DNA from 3 places in the Rhizobium sp. F40D2 genome. Region 3 is predicted to be linked to each of the others. Evidence: riboswitches for the same ligand, from Rfam matches in the RefSeq annotation. Region 3 holds a riboswitch; each other region holds the start of a gene.
The links. A riboswitch is a leader RNA that binds a small molecule or an ion and turns the genes downstream of it on or off. The one in region 3 is predicted to bind thiamine pyrophosphate.
Positions count from the first base shown of each region.

Region 1 (4,690 bases), on a different replicon from region 3:
TGCTCGAGATATTCAACAACCTCTTCATGTCGATTGCCGAGCAGATGGGCTTCACGCTGCAAAACACGGCCTCCTCCGTCAACATCAAGGAGCGCCTCGACTTCTCCTGCGCCGTCTTCGATCGCCATGGCGCGCTTGTCGCCAACGCGCCTCACGTTCCCGTACATCTCGGATCGATGGACCGGTCGGTGGAAGCGATCATCGCGGGCAACCCGATCATCCGCCCTGGAGACGTCTTTGCCATCAACGCGCCCTATAATGGCGGCACCCACCTGCCCGATATCACCGTCTGCACTCCGATCTTCGACGACGCGGTGCAGAACATCCTGTTCTGGGTGGCATCCCGTGGCCATCACGCCGATATTGGCGGCACCGCTCCGGGATCAATGTCGCCAAACGCCCGGACCATCGACGAGGAGGGCGTTTATATCGACAATTTCAAGCTCGTCGACCAGGGCCGGTTTCGGGAGGCGGAACTGACGCAATTGCTGACGAAAGCACCCTACCCTGTTCGCAATCCCGATCAGAACGTCGCGGATCTCAGGGCCCAGATCGCCGCCAATCAGAAGGGTGCCGACGAATTGCGAAAGATGGTGGCGGAATTCGGTCTCGATGTCGTGGAGGCCTATATGGGATATGTGCAGGACAATGCTGCGGAAAGCGTCCGCCGGTTGATCGCCCGTCTCGATGATGCCGAGTTCACCTATCCGATGGACCAAGGATGCGCGATAAAGGTCCGCGTCACCATCGATCGTGCAAAACGCGAGGCTACGGTTGATTTTACCGGGACATCGGAGCAGCAGCCGGACAATTTCAATGCCCCCGAGCCGATCACGCGTGCGGCAGTCCTTTATGTCTTCCGTGTTCTGGTGGAAGACCATATCCCGATGAATGCCGGCTGCCTGCGGCCAATCAGGATCATCGTCCCTAAAGGGTCGATGCTTGCTCCCCGCCGCCCTGCAGCGGTCGTCGCTGGAAACGTCGAGGTGAGCCAAGCCGTCACCAATTGTCTCTTCGGTGCGCTTGGCATGTTGTCTTCGTCGCAAGGCACGATGAACAATCTGACCTTCGGTGATGAGGCGCACCAATATTACGAAACGCTTTGCTCGGGCGCCCCGGCGGGCGATGGTTTTGCCGGCGCTGCCGGTGTCCATTCCCACATGACGAATTCACGCCTAACCGATCCGGAAATCCTCGAATTGCGCTTTCCCGTCGTGCTTGAGGATTTCCACATACGCGCGGGCTCCGGAGGCAGGGGACGCTGGAATGGCGGCGACGGCACCAGCCGCACGATCCGCTTTCGGCGAACGATGGACTGTGCGATCCTGTCCGGCCATCGTACCGTGAGGCCGTTCGGGCTTGCCGGCGGAGAAGCAGGTGAAACGGGCGAAAACCTTGTTCGCCGCCTCAACAGGCAAATTGAAATACTTCCGGGGTGCGCGCAAACGCGACTTTGCGAAGGCGAGGCGATCACGATCGTCACCCCGACAGGGGTGGCTATGGGGCTCCCGCCAGCAGGTGAGGTTTGACACTCACGAGGTGCGGGGTGCCGCGCAGATCGACCGGACGCCAGCTTTCTTCCGAAATACCGCAAAGGGACAAACTTGGTCAGACATGCACCTTTTAATCCCACAAGGAGATGGTTCAAAGGGAATATCCGGGTCTTGGGCCTCGAATCCCTGCGCTCGCCATTAGGCATGGCGGGCCAATACAACCCTAACCGCTACGCACTCGATTTGGAGTAGAGGCCAAGGTTGCTGCCGACGGCGAACCCGCAGCGCTGATAAAATTTCGACAACGCACCTTCTCGCTGTGAGACCAACCAGACGCTGTTGCAGCCTTCGGCCTTTGCTGTTTCGAAAACGGCTGATAGCAGCGCGGTCCCTATTCCCCTACCCTGGGCCTCAGGCAGCACCGACAGCTCATCAAGATAAATGACCGGACCGGCATGGCGCCGCTGTCGTATGCCCAACGCGATCCCCAGTACCCTGCCTCCATCAATGGCCGCAAGCGCAATGGATTTCGGCGTTCCAAGCACGGTATTTACATTTTCAGCCGCTGCTTCAAGCGACCAATTCTCGTTCCACGGAGGTCCCGAATAGGCCCTGACCAGCACAGTGGCGGCGCCATGGAGATGTTCTAGCGTAAGACGTTCAATCCGAAACGACATAAATCCACCTGACGTTGAGTGAATTGACATTTGCCGCAGTTCGATCGGTAACGCAACAGGCTCCGAGCCGGACGATCTATGGAAACGACAAAGCTGTAAGCTTGACACAACCAGCAGCCGCGCTTTACGACTATCGGCATTCACCAGGGGGGTCCCGCAAGGGGCTGAGATACTGCTGGACAATAAGGCTTAGCCTGTTGTGGCGCAGTGACCCGTTGAACCTGATCCAGTTCATACTGGCGTAGGGACGGTGCGAGCGCTCGAAGGCTGCGGATTCACGCGTGGAATCCGTGCCGGCGTCTTTCCATCATTCCGGCTGATTGACTGGGTCTCCAATTTACAACTTGGAGCCTCAAACCATGACCATTGCCGCAAAGAACCTCACCCCGACCGTCACCACCGGCCCGCTGCCGGCATCGCGAAAGATCCATATTCCCGGAGATATCCATGGCGATATCCGCGTGCCGATGCGCGAAATCAGCGTCCATCCGACCGCGGGCGAACCGCCTGTCGTCGTCTATGATTCCTCCGGTCCTTACACGATCGAAGGTGCGGAGATCCGCATCGAGCAGGGTCTGTCCCCAATGCGCCGCGACTGGGTGCTGGCCCGCGGCGACGTCGAAGCCTATGACCGCCGCCATGTCCGCCCCGAGGACAACGGCTTTGTCGGCGGCGACCGGCTGACACCGGAATTTCCGGGGCGGCGCCGGCCGCTGCGTGCCAAGGACGGCAAAGCCGTCACCCAGCTTGCCTATGCACGGGCCGGCATCATCACGCCGGAGATGGAGTTCATCGCTATTCGCGAAAATCTCGGCCGCAAGGCCAAGGCAGAAGTGCTGGTGCGCGACGGCGAGAGCTTCGGCGCCGATATTCCCGATCACGTGACGCCGGAATTCGTCCGCCGGGAAGTCGCCGCCGGCCGGGCGATCATCCCGGCCAATATCAACCATCCCGAAAACGAGCCGATGATCATCGGCCGGAATTTTCTGGTGAAGATCAATGCCAATATCGGCAACTCCGCCGTCACCTCATCGATGGCAGAGGAAGTCGAGAAGATGGTCTGGGCTGCCCGCTGGGGCGCCGATACGGTCATGGATCTGTCGACCGGCCGCAACATCCACAATATCCGCGAATGGATCATCCGCAATTCGCCGCTGGCGATCGGCACGGTGCCGCTTTATCAGGCACTCGAGAAGGTCGGCGGCGTCGCCGAGGACCTCACCTGGGAGATCTATCGCGATACGCTGATCGAGCAAGCCGAACAGGGCGTCGACTATTTCACCATCCATGCCGGCGTTCGCCTGCATTACATCCCACTCACCGTCAATCGCGTCACCGGCATCGTCTCGCGCGGCGGTTCGATCATGGCCAAGTGGTGTCTGCATCATCACCGCGAGAGCTTCCTCTACGAGCATTTCGAGGAGATCTGCGATATCTGCCGGGCCTATGACGTCTCCTTCTCGCTCGGCGACGGCCTTCGCCCCGGCTCGATCGCCGATGCCAACGACGCGGCGCAGTTTGCCGAACTCGAAACGCTGGGCGAGTTGACGAAGATCGCCTGGGCCAGGGATTGCCAGGTGATGATCGAGGGGCCGGGCCATGTGCCGATGCACAAGATCAAGGAAAACATGGACAAGCAGCTCGCCGTCTGCGGCGAGGCGCCCTTCTACACGCTGGGGCCGCTGACCACCGATATCGCCCCCGGCTACGACCATATCACCTCCGGCATCGGCGCGGCGATGATCGGCTGGTTCGGCACGGCCATGCTCTGCTACGTCACCCCGAAAGAGCATCTTGGCCTGCCCGATCGCAACGACGTCAAGACCGGCGTCATCACCTACAAGATCGCTGCCCACGCAGCCGACCTTGCCAAGGGGCACCCGGCCGCCCGCCTGCGCGACGACGCCCTGTCGCGGGCGCGCTTCGAATTCCGTTGGGAAGACCAGTTCAACCTGTCGCTCGATCCCGACACCGCCCGCAGCTTCCATGACGAGACCCTGCCGAAGGAAGCGCACAAGGTGGCGCATTTCTGCTCGATGTGCGGCCCGAAATTCTGCTCGATGCGCATATCGCACGACATCCGCGCCGAAGCGCAAAAGGAAGGGTTGGACGCGATGGCGGCGAAATATCGTGAGGGCGGCGATCTCTATATGCCGATCGATACCCACGCCAACGGGACGAAATGAAATGCATGTCCTCGTCAAAGGGGCCGGCGTCGCCGGCCTCACCGTCGCCCGCGAGCTGCGTGCCCGCGGTGCCGATGTCACGGTCTTCGACCCGCATCCCAACTTCGCTCATGCCGCGTCTTGGCTCGCCGGCGGCATGCTGGCGCCCTGGTGCGAGCGGGAAAGCGCCGATCAGGCCGTGCTGACGCGCGGTCTCGATGCCGCCGACCGCTGGGAAGCGATCCTGCCGGGCAGCGTCGTCCGCAACGGCACGCTCGTCGTTGCCTTGACGCGCGACCATGGCGAGTTGAAGCGGTTTGCCAGCCGGACGACCGGTTATCAATGGGTGGAAGAG
Region 1 covers NZ_JBPWQX020000002.1:480,088-484,777, reverse strand. Annotated here, with positions in the region: gene ACS4RS_RS26975 (hydantoinase B/oxoprolinase family protein) at 1-1,529, shown strand, start outside; gene ACS4RS_RS26970 (GNAT family N-acetyltransferase) at 1,724-2,170, opposite strand; TPP riboswitch at 2,306-2,436, shown strand; gene thiC (phosphomethylpyrimidine synthase ThiC) at 2,530-4,356, shown strand; gene thiO (glycine oxidase ThiO) at 4,358-4,690, shown strand, end outside.
Region 1: it holds a riboswitch for thiamine pyrophosphate, as region 3 does, so the genes downstream of both, thiC (phosphomethylpyrimidine synthase ThiC) here and thiM (hydroxyethylthiazole kinase) in region 3, are expected to answer to the same signal.

Region 2 (4,690 bases), on a different replicon from region 3:
TCCTTCGATCAGTGCCTTTTGCGAAGCTTTCACCAATTCGGTGTTCATTAGCGCGCCGTTGCTCTCTGCTATCAGCAGCGCACAGGCTTCGTCGGGATGATCGACCGAATAGGCATAACCCTTTCGCGTCGCCTGAATGAAAGCGCGGGCATTTTCCCGATTGGCCGAGAGATAAGTGTCGCTGGAGACGATGACCGTGGTCTGCTCGTCGGGAATGCCATAGTCGGAATAGTGGAAGCGGGCGATCTTCCGGTTTTCCAATTCGGCGGCAACGCCTTCCCAGGTATAGATCTCCAGGGTGAAATCGATCGAGCCATTGTCCAGCGCCTCGTAGGCGGAGGTGCCGAGCGTGACGGTCTTGACCTCGCCTTTGCCGCCATCATTGCGGATCATCGCGGAGATCAGCGCGCTCTCCCAGGTGCCGCCGAAGCCGCCATAGGTCTTGCCGTCGAGATCCCTCGGGCTCTTGATGTCGTCGCGTCCGCCCTTGAAGATCAGGCGCGCTGTTTCGGTCTGGACGACGCCGTAGACCATCTTCACGTCGCCGCCCGCGGCGCGCTGCGTGATGGCCTCGATCTCGCTGCTGATCCCGAAGTCGGCAACGCCGTTCGACACTAGCGTTCCGGCACTGGTATCGGCATAGGGTAGAATGTCGACATCGAGGCCCGCGGCGGCATAAAAACCCTTCGCCTTGGCGACATAGATACCGATATGGTTGGTGTTGGGCGTCCAGTCGAGCGCGATGCGAGCCTTTGCGGGCGCCGACTGGGCGAAGGCCGGGCGGCCGGCAAGGCTTGCCGCGATGGCGGCGAAAATCGTCTGGCGACGGGTGAGAAGCAGCATGATGACCTCCTCAGGTCTCTAGAGCATCGTGCCGAAAGTGTGCGCGGTCTTCGGCGTCATGCTCTAACTCTCTAAATCAGAACAGGATTCAGATTTTAGGCCGATCGGCCTAAGATCATCCTGCTCTAGCGGATGAAGCAGGGTTTGCAGGATTTCGGTTTCAATCGCCTGGGCCGCGGGCGAGCCGAGATCGGCAAGGCTTCGCGGGCGGGGCAGGGGAACGTGGAATTCGCGGATGATACGCGCCGGGCGGGCCGAAAGCACGTAGATGCGGTCGGAGAGGAACACGGCCTCGCGGACATCATGGGTGATCAGCAGCGCCGTCCAGCGGTGTTCGGTCCACATGCCCTGCAGCCATTCCTGGATCTGCGTGCGCGTCAGCGCGTCGAGCGCGCCGAACGGCTCGTCGAGCAGCAGCATGTCCTGGGTCTGGACGACGGTGCGAAGCAGGGCGGCGCGCTGGCGCATGCCGCCTGATAGTGCGGAGGGATAATGGTGTTCGAAACCGGCAAGGCCGAAGCGCTCGAACAGCGGTGCCACGGTGGCGCGGGCCGTCCGGCGGCCCATGCCCCGCACCTCGAGGCCGAGTGCCGCATTGTCGATGATCCGGCGCCAGGGCATCAGTGCATCGCGCTGCGGCATGAAGGCGAAGGTATGCGGCGCCCCTTCCAGCGGCGCGCCCTTGAAAAGTACGGCGCCGGCATCGGGTCGAAGCGCCTGTGTCAGCAATCGGAGTACCGTCGATTTCCCGGAGCCGGACGGGCCGACGATCGAAACGAACTCGCCGCTTGCGACGCCGAGCGAAATATCGCCGAGCACCTTCATGCCGTCGAAGGACTTGGAGATATTGCGCAATTCAACCATCTTGTCGCTCATCGGTGCCGCTCCGCGGTTGGTTGCCAGGGCATGACGAGGCGCTGGATGACGAGTGTCAGGCCGAACAGGCAAAGGGTCAGCACGGCGCTGACCACGACGGCAGCGAGCACGAGATCGGGACGAAAATTGTTCTTGGCGTTGAGGATATAGATGCCGAGGCCGCGGGCAGCGCCGGCATATTCGGCAAAGATCGCACCGACGACGGCATAGGTGATCGAGATCCTCAGGCCGGCGAAGAAATAAGGCAGCGCCGAGGGAAGCCGTGCCAGGCGGAAAACGCTCCAGCGGCTCGCCTTCATCGAATGCAGCAATTCGGCGATGTCGCGGTCGGTCGATTCATAGCCCTGCAGCAAGGCGACGAGCAGCGGGAAGAAGGTGACCAGCGCGACCAGCAGGATCTTCGGCAAGAGGCCGAAACCGAACCATAAGACGACGAGCGGCGCGATCGCCACCAGCGGCAGGGTCTGGCTGGCGATGAAGATCGGCAGCAATGCCCGGCGCATGAAAGGCATGAAATCCATGAGGATCGAAGCGGTGAAGGCGAAGGCAAGCGACAGCGCGAAACCGCCGAGTGTCGCACCAAGCGTCGGCCAGGTGTTTGATATCAGCGCCTCACGGTTCAGCCAGCCCTGGATGACGATGCGCGAAGGCGCCGGCAGAATGGAAGGCTTGATGCCGGAAAGGTCGACATAGAGTTCCCATGCCGCCAGAAAGGCGCAGCCCGCGAGCAAGGCGGGGACCCCCTATAGAGAGCGGAGCGGAGCGCGGCAAGGCGCGAATCCGGTGGTTGCGGCGACGTCATCAGCGCTTGTTTTCGGTCTCGATGCGCAGCCGGTCGCGATAGGGATCGAGTGTCTTGACGGCATCGAGAATGATGCCGACGAAATTGCCGGACATCGGATAGAGTGACACTTGGGCGCCTGAGAACATCTGAACCTCGCTCCGCTGGCATTACCCAGATCAGCTTTGAAGGGTCCAGAGGCTTGCGCCTCATATCTCAGCCCCGGCGATACGGAGCTCCCCTGTTATTTCGGCGGAAACTATCATCCGGGTTTTTTTCCCGCAACCGCAAAATTGCGAACCCGTCGGCGCGGTCGGAATAGCTCCGATGTGAGGGAAACACCCGAGCGGGATCCCGCTCGGATGTTCCTCGGTGGGCCCGTACCTGCCGGGAACGGGACCGCAGCTTGCTGCCTGAGGGCGGCAGTATAGGCGTAAGGGGCGCGAGCGCTGGCGAGCGCCGGATCGGGCTTTACGACGGCAGGAGCAAAGGGTATAAAACCTCAACTAATATTGAGGTCAAGAGGCGATGAATGGGATTTCAGCAGCCCCGCTCGGCAAGCTCCTGACTGTCGGCGAAGTGGCGGAGCGTAGCGGTCTTGCCGTTTCGGCGCTGCATTTTTACGAGACCAAGGGTTTGATCTCGAGCATCCGCTCCCGCGGCAACCAGCGCCGCTATGGGCGCGATGTGCTTCGCCGCCTCGGCATCATCAAGGTGGCACAGCGTGTCGGTATTCCGCTTTCGGAAATCCAGGCGGCGTTCCAGTCCCTGCCGCAGGGGCGCACGCCGACGGTCGCCGATTGGCAGACGCTGTCGGCACGATGGAAGGACGATCTCGACGCACGAATCAGTCGGCTCAGTCTGCTGCGCGACCGCCTGACCGGCTGCATCGGCTGCGGCTGCCTGTCGATTGAAAGCTGTCCGCTGCGCAATCCCTGCGACCGGCTCGGCAAGGAAGGGCCCGGCGCGCGGCTTCTGGAGACCGAAAACGAACTCGATGTTTAGTTCTGGCTTTCCCAGGAAAGATCGATACCTGCCTTTCTTTCGGTCGGAGTGCTCATATGTTAAGGGCAAGTGACGCAACCGGCGGCACTGCCCGCGAGGAGGACGGCTTCGTGTTTCATCCCAGACTGTTCGAAAATCGCCATGTCGTCGTCACTGGCGCCGGCCGCGGCATCGGCCTCGAAGTCGCTCGGCAGTTTCTGGATTGCGGCGCGAAGGTGATCGTCCATACCGGGCGCAAACCGGGGCGGGACCTGCCGGATTTCCTGCTGACGGCTGAATCGGAAAGACGGGCGCTGCTGCTGCATGCCGATTTCTCCGCCGCCGGCGGTGCGGCGCAATTTGCCGAAGATGTTCTCGCTTTCTTCGACAGGGTCCATGTGCTCGTCAACAATGCCGGCACCATGCTCGGCCGTTTTCCCGCTGCGACGCTGACCGATGCGGAATATGAGGCGGTCATACGGTTGAACCAGACATCGGTGGTGGCGCTGACGCGCGCATTGCTGCCGGCGTTGAAGGCGGCCGAGGGTGCTGCCGTCGTCAACACCGTTTCGATCTCGGCACTCACCGGCGGTAGCCCCGGCTCCTCGATTTATTCGGCCTCGAAAGCCTTCGTTGCGACCTATTCCAAGGCGCTTGCCCGCGAGCTCGCCCCGGATGGCATCCGCGTCAACTGCGTCTCGCCGGGAACGATCGAGACGGATTTCCACGAGCGCTACTCCTCCAAAGAAAAGCTGGAGCAGACGCGGAAATCCATCCCCCTGCAGCGGCTCGGCACGGCGGAGGATTGCGCTCCCGCCTATCTGTTCCTGGCGTCGCCTTTACTCTCGGGATACATCACCGGGCAGGTGATCGAGATCAATGGCGGACAGCTTATCTGCTGATTTACTTGGACCTTTTTTGGCATTTCATCACAATTGACCAATTCGTTTGTGCGAATATGCTATTGTGCTGATCTATCAAATCGCCTCCCTTCCGAGATATCGAATGTCGTTGCCTAAACCGGAGCCGGGGATGACCGGTCAGGACTTGCACATACTCGCTGGAAAAGCCCATGAAGCGAGCGATCTGCTGAAAGCTTTGGCGCATCACACCCGATTGCTGATCCTCTGCATACTGGCGAAACAGGAGCGGACGGTCGGTGAAATCGAAAATATTCTCGGAATTCAGCAGGCGATGGTTTCGCAG
Region 2 covers NZ_CM131436.1:1,924,475-1,929,164, forward strand. Annotated here, with positions in the region: gene ACS4RS_RS09265 (ABC transporter substrate-binding protein) at 1-843, opposite strand, end outside; gene ACS4RS_RS09270 (ATP-binding cassette domain-containing protein) at 907-1,719, opposite strand; partial or broken gene ACS4RS_RS09275 (ABC transporter permease) at 1,716-2,521, opposite strand; partial or broken gene ACS4RS_RS09280 (YkoF family thiamine/hydroxymethylpyrimidine-binding protein) at 2,530-2,649, opposite strand; TPP riboswitch at 2,640-2,753, opposite strand; gene soxR (redox-sensitive transcriptional activator SoxR) at 3,029-3,505, shown strand; gene ACS4RS_RS09290 (SDR family NAD(P)-dependent oxidoreductase) at 3,562-4,386, shown strand; gene ACS4RS_RS09295 (metalloregulator ArsR/SmtB family transcription factor) at 4,490-4,690, shown strand, end outside.
Region 2: it holds a riboswitch for thiamine pyrophosphate, as region 3 does, so the genes downstream of both, ACS4RS_RS09280 (YkoF family thiamine/hydroxymethylpyrimidine-binding protein) here and thiM (hydroxyethylthiazole kinase) in region 3, are expected to answer to the same signal.

Region 3 (4,690 bases):
AGTCGAGCTTGGCGACGGGCTTGCCGTCGGCCTTGATCGACAGGCCCGAGGGCAGGAAAACGTTGAGCGGCAGAAGGGCGGTCAGCATCAGCCGTGGCTTGCCCTTGTCCTTGTCGGAAGGCGCGGCAGGCGGCGCCGATATCGCCAGCGTCAAGATATTGACGGGTTTACCGTCCTTGGTGACTTGTGCCACCTGTGCGACTTCGCAAGCCTCAGCGCCTGCCGCACCGGTGCAGCGATAATACCAGTCGTCGAATTTCTGAGATTTTAGCGCCGGCGCCGATTGGGTCGGCGCTTGCACCTGCTCCGGCTCTTGGGTGCCGGGAGATTGCGAAAAGGATGGGGTCGCACAGGCGATCGATATCAGAATGGGGGCACTCGTCCGGAGACCCCGCTTCATGCCGCTTTTCAAAAATGTCTTCATTTAAAGTGCAACTTCAGGAAGATTTTATTCTCGTGGAAAGTCATATCGCTACGATCCGCAATTCGGTCAACCTTAACGTGTCAGCACGGTAAAGTTTGCGTTAGGTATTTATTTCGCGTTCTGGGAGATTACGTTCAGTTTGCCCGAGAACCTACGCGCAACGAAATCACAACAGATTCCAAAATTCGAATGAAACCGATTGGCGAGACCCATGAGACGACGCGCAACTTACGCGAAGCTGGCCACCTGCTCGTTGTCATTGAAAATCATGCGCATAGACGGATAGGATGAATAATTCCGCACCGCCGGACATCCGGAGAATCCTGCGGAAGATGAGCTGCACTCATTTTGAAGAAAAGACGCTCCGAGGCGCCTGCATCATTCCCGATGCCGCCCACAAATACAGAGATGTATTTCGGAAATTCCTTACACCCCCGGGTTGCTACTGTTGTTTATCTGCGGATGAGGGGACAACCGCATGGCGAAACCGCAACGGCCGACACAGCCCAGGACGGAATTCGCGGCCCAGCATTCGCGAAAACCCGATTAAGACCCGAATCGGCGGCGACCTCCCGTCTCTCGCTGCGCCGTCGCAGGACTGTCATTTTCGAGATGACATCCGCCCCGTTCTCTGCGAAAAAGAGCGCGATGAGAGACAGGGGCGCCCGTCGACAGACGGGCTGAGAAGCACCCTTCGAACCTGAACCGGATAATGCCGGCGGAGGGAGTCGCTCGGGGTCGCGGCTTAGCCCGCACGAATTGCCCCGTGCCCGCCCCCGCCTGAAAGGGGCCACATGCAGACCAGGACCACACCAGGAGCCATGCTGACGGCGATGCGCGAAAAGCCGCCGCTCGTTCAGTGCATCACCAATTACGTGGCGATGAACATCGCCGCCAATGTTCTCCTGGCCGCCGGCGCCTCGCCCGCCATGGTGCATGCGGCTGAAGAAGCCGGCGAATTCGCCGGCATCGCCAGTGCGCTGACCGTCAATATCGGCACGCTGTCGACGCAATGGATCGACGGCATGCAGGCGGCCGCGAAGGCCGCAACCGCGGCCGGCAAACCCTGGGTGCTCGATCCGGTCGCCCATTATGCCACGGCCTTCCGCCGCGATGCGGTTGCCGGTCTGCTGGCGCTCAAGCCGACGATCATCCGCGGCAACGCTTCCGAGATCATCGCGCTTGCCGGCGGCGAGAGCCGCGGCCAGGGCGTCGACAGCCGCGATCCGGTCGAGCAGGCCGAAGGCTCGGCGCGCTGGCTTGCCGAGCGGCAGCAGGCGATCGTCGCCGTTACCGGTGCTGTCGATTTCGTCACCGATGGCGAGCAGGCGGTGCGCATCACCGGCGGATCGGCGTTGATGCCGCAGGTCACCGCGCTCGGCTGCTCGCTCACCTGCCTGGTCGGCGCCTTTGCCGCCACGGTGCCCAAAGATCTGTTCGGGGCGACGGTCGCAGCCCTTGCAACCTTCGCCATCGCCGGCGAGGAGGCAGCACTCGGTGCGGCCGGTCCCGGCTCCTTCGCCTGGCGCTTTCTCGATGCGCTGCACGCGCTCGACGCCGAAACGCTCGATGCCAGGGCAAGGATATCGGCGGCATGAAGACCTTCGATCTTTCGCTCTATCTCGTCCTCGATCCTGACCTCTGCGCCGGGATCGGCATGGTCGAAACGGCGCGGCTTGCAGTTGCCGGCGGCGCGACGATGGTGCAGTTGCGCGACAAACATGCCGGCACGACCGCGATGATCGAGACCGGCCGCGCCTTTAAACAGGCGCTCGATGGCACCGGCGCCCGCCTCATCGTCAACGACGATGTCGAGGCGGCCATCGCCATCGGAGCGGACGGGTTGCATATCGGCCAGGAGGATATGGATGCGGTGAGAGCGCGGGCGATGATCGGCCCCGACATGATCCTCGGCCTCTCGGTCGAGACCGCAGCGCTTGCCGCTGGCGTCGATCGCAGCCTGGTCGATTATACCGGCGTCGGGCCGGTGTTTGCGACCTCGACCAAGGCCGACCACAAGCAGCCGATCGGTTTTGACGGCCTGGCAAGGCTGGTGAAAGCCTCGCCGGTGCCGTCGGTCGCCATCGGCGGGCTCAAGGCGGAGCATGCGGCGAAAGTCTTTGCCGCGGGCGCCAGCGGGCTTGCCGTTGTCTCCGCCATCTGCGGCACGCCGGACCCGGAAGCAGCCACGCGCCGCATCGCCGCAGAAATTCGAAAGGCCCGTGCATGATCCGCAACGTCCTCTCCATCGCCGGCTCCGACCCCTCAGGCGGCGCCGGCATTCAGGCCGATCTCAAGGCCTTTTCCGCCCGCGGCGTCTACGGCATGGCGGTGCTGACCGCGTTGACGGCGCAGAACACGCAAGGCGTCAGCGGCGTGCATCTGGTGCCACCTGCATTCGTTGCCGATCAGATCAACGCCGTCTTTGCCGATGTGCGTGTCGATGCCGTCAAGATCGGCATGATCGCCAATGCCGGCATCGCCGAGGCCGTTGCTGGAGCGCTCGCCGATCAGCGCGGCATCCCCATCGTCATCGATCCCGTGATGATCGCCAAGGGCGGTGCCCCCTGCTGGCGCCCGAAGCCGTCGATGTGCTGACCCGCCGGCTGCTGCCGCTCGCGACACTGCTGACCCCGAACCTGCCGGAGGCTGCCGCCCTGCTGCACGAGCCGGTCGCGACAAACCGGGAGGAGATGGCGGCGCAGGCCGAACGGCTGCGCGCGCTCGGCCCGGCCTCGGTGCTGGTCAAGGGCGGTCATCTCGACAGCGACGACAGCCCCGACGTGCTTGCCACGGCCGACGGCCTGCACTGGTTCGAAGCCCGGCGGGTGCCGACCAAGAACACCCACGGCACCGGCTGCACATTGTCGAGCGCGCTGGCGGCCGAGCTTGCCAAGGGCGCCTCGGTGCCCGAGGCTGTCGCTATCGCCAAGGATTACCTCGCCGGCGCGGTCGCCGCCGCCGGAAGCCTCACCGTCGGCTCCGGCCACGGCCCGGTGCAGCATTTTCATGCGCTTTGGAAAGTGGCGGGATAAACATCCATCATCGACGCACCCCTTCAATCGAAACGGCTCGGGCTCCCCGGGCCGTTTTTGCGTTCGGCAGCCATCTTGCTTTTGAGCGGGAGCATCATGGCGAGCAGCATCGCGCCATTTGAAAAACGCAGTTGACAAGCTCAGCCAGATAGCCAAGTCTATGACATTAAAAGGGGATATATTCCGCAATAACGGAATATGAGGAGGAATGACCGGTGCCAGACCTGCTTGTGAGTCTATACTCCACAAAGCTTGCCGATCTGAATCGGAAAGCCGATCATGTCGGTGTCTCCATCCGACCGGCCCTCCCCCCGGAACTGCACCTCGTCGTCGACTGGGTTCGCCAGCAGTTCAGCGAGAACTGGGCAAGCGAAGTCTCCGTCGCCTTCTCCCGCCAGCCGGTTGCCTGCCTGATCGCCGTCGACGGCGGCAAGCTGCTCGGCTTTGCCTGCTACGACACGACGGCGCGCGGCTTCTTCGGCCCGACCGGCGTCGATCCTGAGGCGCGCGGCAAGGGTATCGGGCTCGCCCTGTTTTCAGCCTGCCTTCAGACGATGAAGACGCTTGGCCATGCCTATGCCTTCATCGGCGATGCCGGCCCGGTCGATTTTTACGCGAAGACCGCAGGCGCCATCACCATCCCCGCCCCCGACAAGGGCATCTACGAAGGCATGCTGAGACGCATGCCGAAATGACCACCTGATCCCGGAGCACCAGAATTGTCCTCGACCCCGCTCGCCCTTTTCGTCGGCCTTCCCAATCCGGTCCTTTCGGATGAAGAATTCGCCCTGTTTCGCGAGACCAATCCGCTCGGCCTCTTCGTCGGCCGGCGCAATCAGCGCGAGCCGGAGCAGACGAAGCGGCTGATCGAACGCTTTCGCGAAGCCGTCGGCCGCGACGATGCGCCTGTTTTCACCGACCAGGAAGGCGGTCGCGTGCAGCATCTCGATGCCGGCCCATGGCCACTCTTCCGCAGCTTCGGCCAGTTCGCCGAACTTGCGCGCCGGGATTTCGCGCTCGGCAAAAAAGCATTGCGCCTTTCCTCCCAGGCCATGGGGGCGATGATGACGGAACTCGGCCTTTCCAGCGGCTGCTCGCCCGTTCTCGACCTCGTCTTCGAGACGACGAGCGCGGTCATCGGCGCCCGCTCTTTCGGCCCCGATCCTGATGTCATCGCCGCCCTCGGCCGCGAGGTGATCGACGGCCTGCTCGAGACCGGCAATATGCCTGT
Region 3 covers NZ_JBPWQX020000001.1:243,170-247,859, reverse strand. Annotated here, with positions in the region: gene ACS4RS_RS23500 (invasion associated locus B family protein) at 1-424, opposite strand, end outside; TPP riboswitch at 1,072-1,168, shown strand; gene thiM (hydroxyethylthiazole kinase) at 1,219-2,022, shown strand; gene thiE (thiamine phosphate synthase) at 2,019-2,654, shown strand; partial or broken gene thiD (bifunctional hydroxymethylpyrimidine kinase/phosphomethylpyrimidine kinase) at 2,651-3,459, shown strand; gene ACS4RS_RS23480 (GNAT family N-acetyltransferase) at 3,675-4,154, shown strand; gene ACS4RS_RS23475 (glycoside hydrolase family 3 N-terminal domain-containing protein) at 4,179-4,690, shown strand, end outside.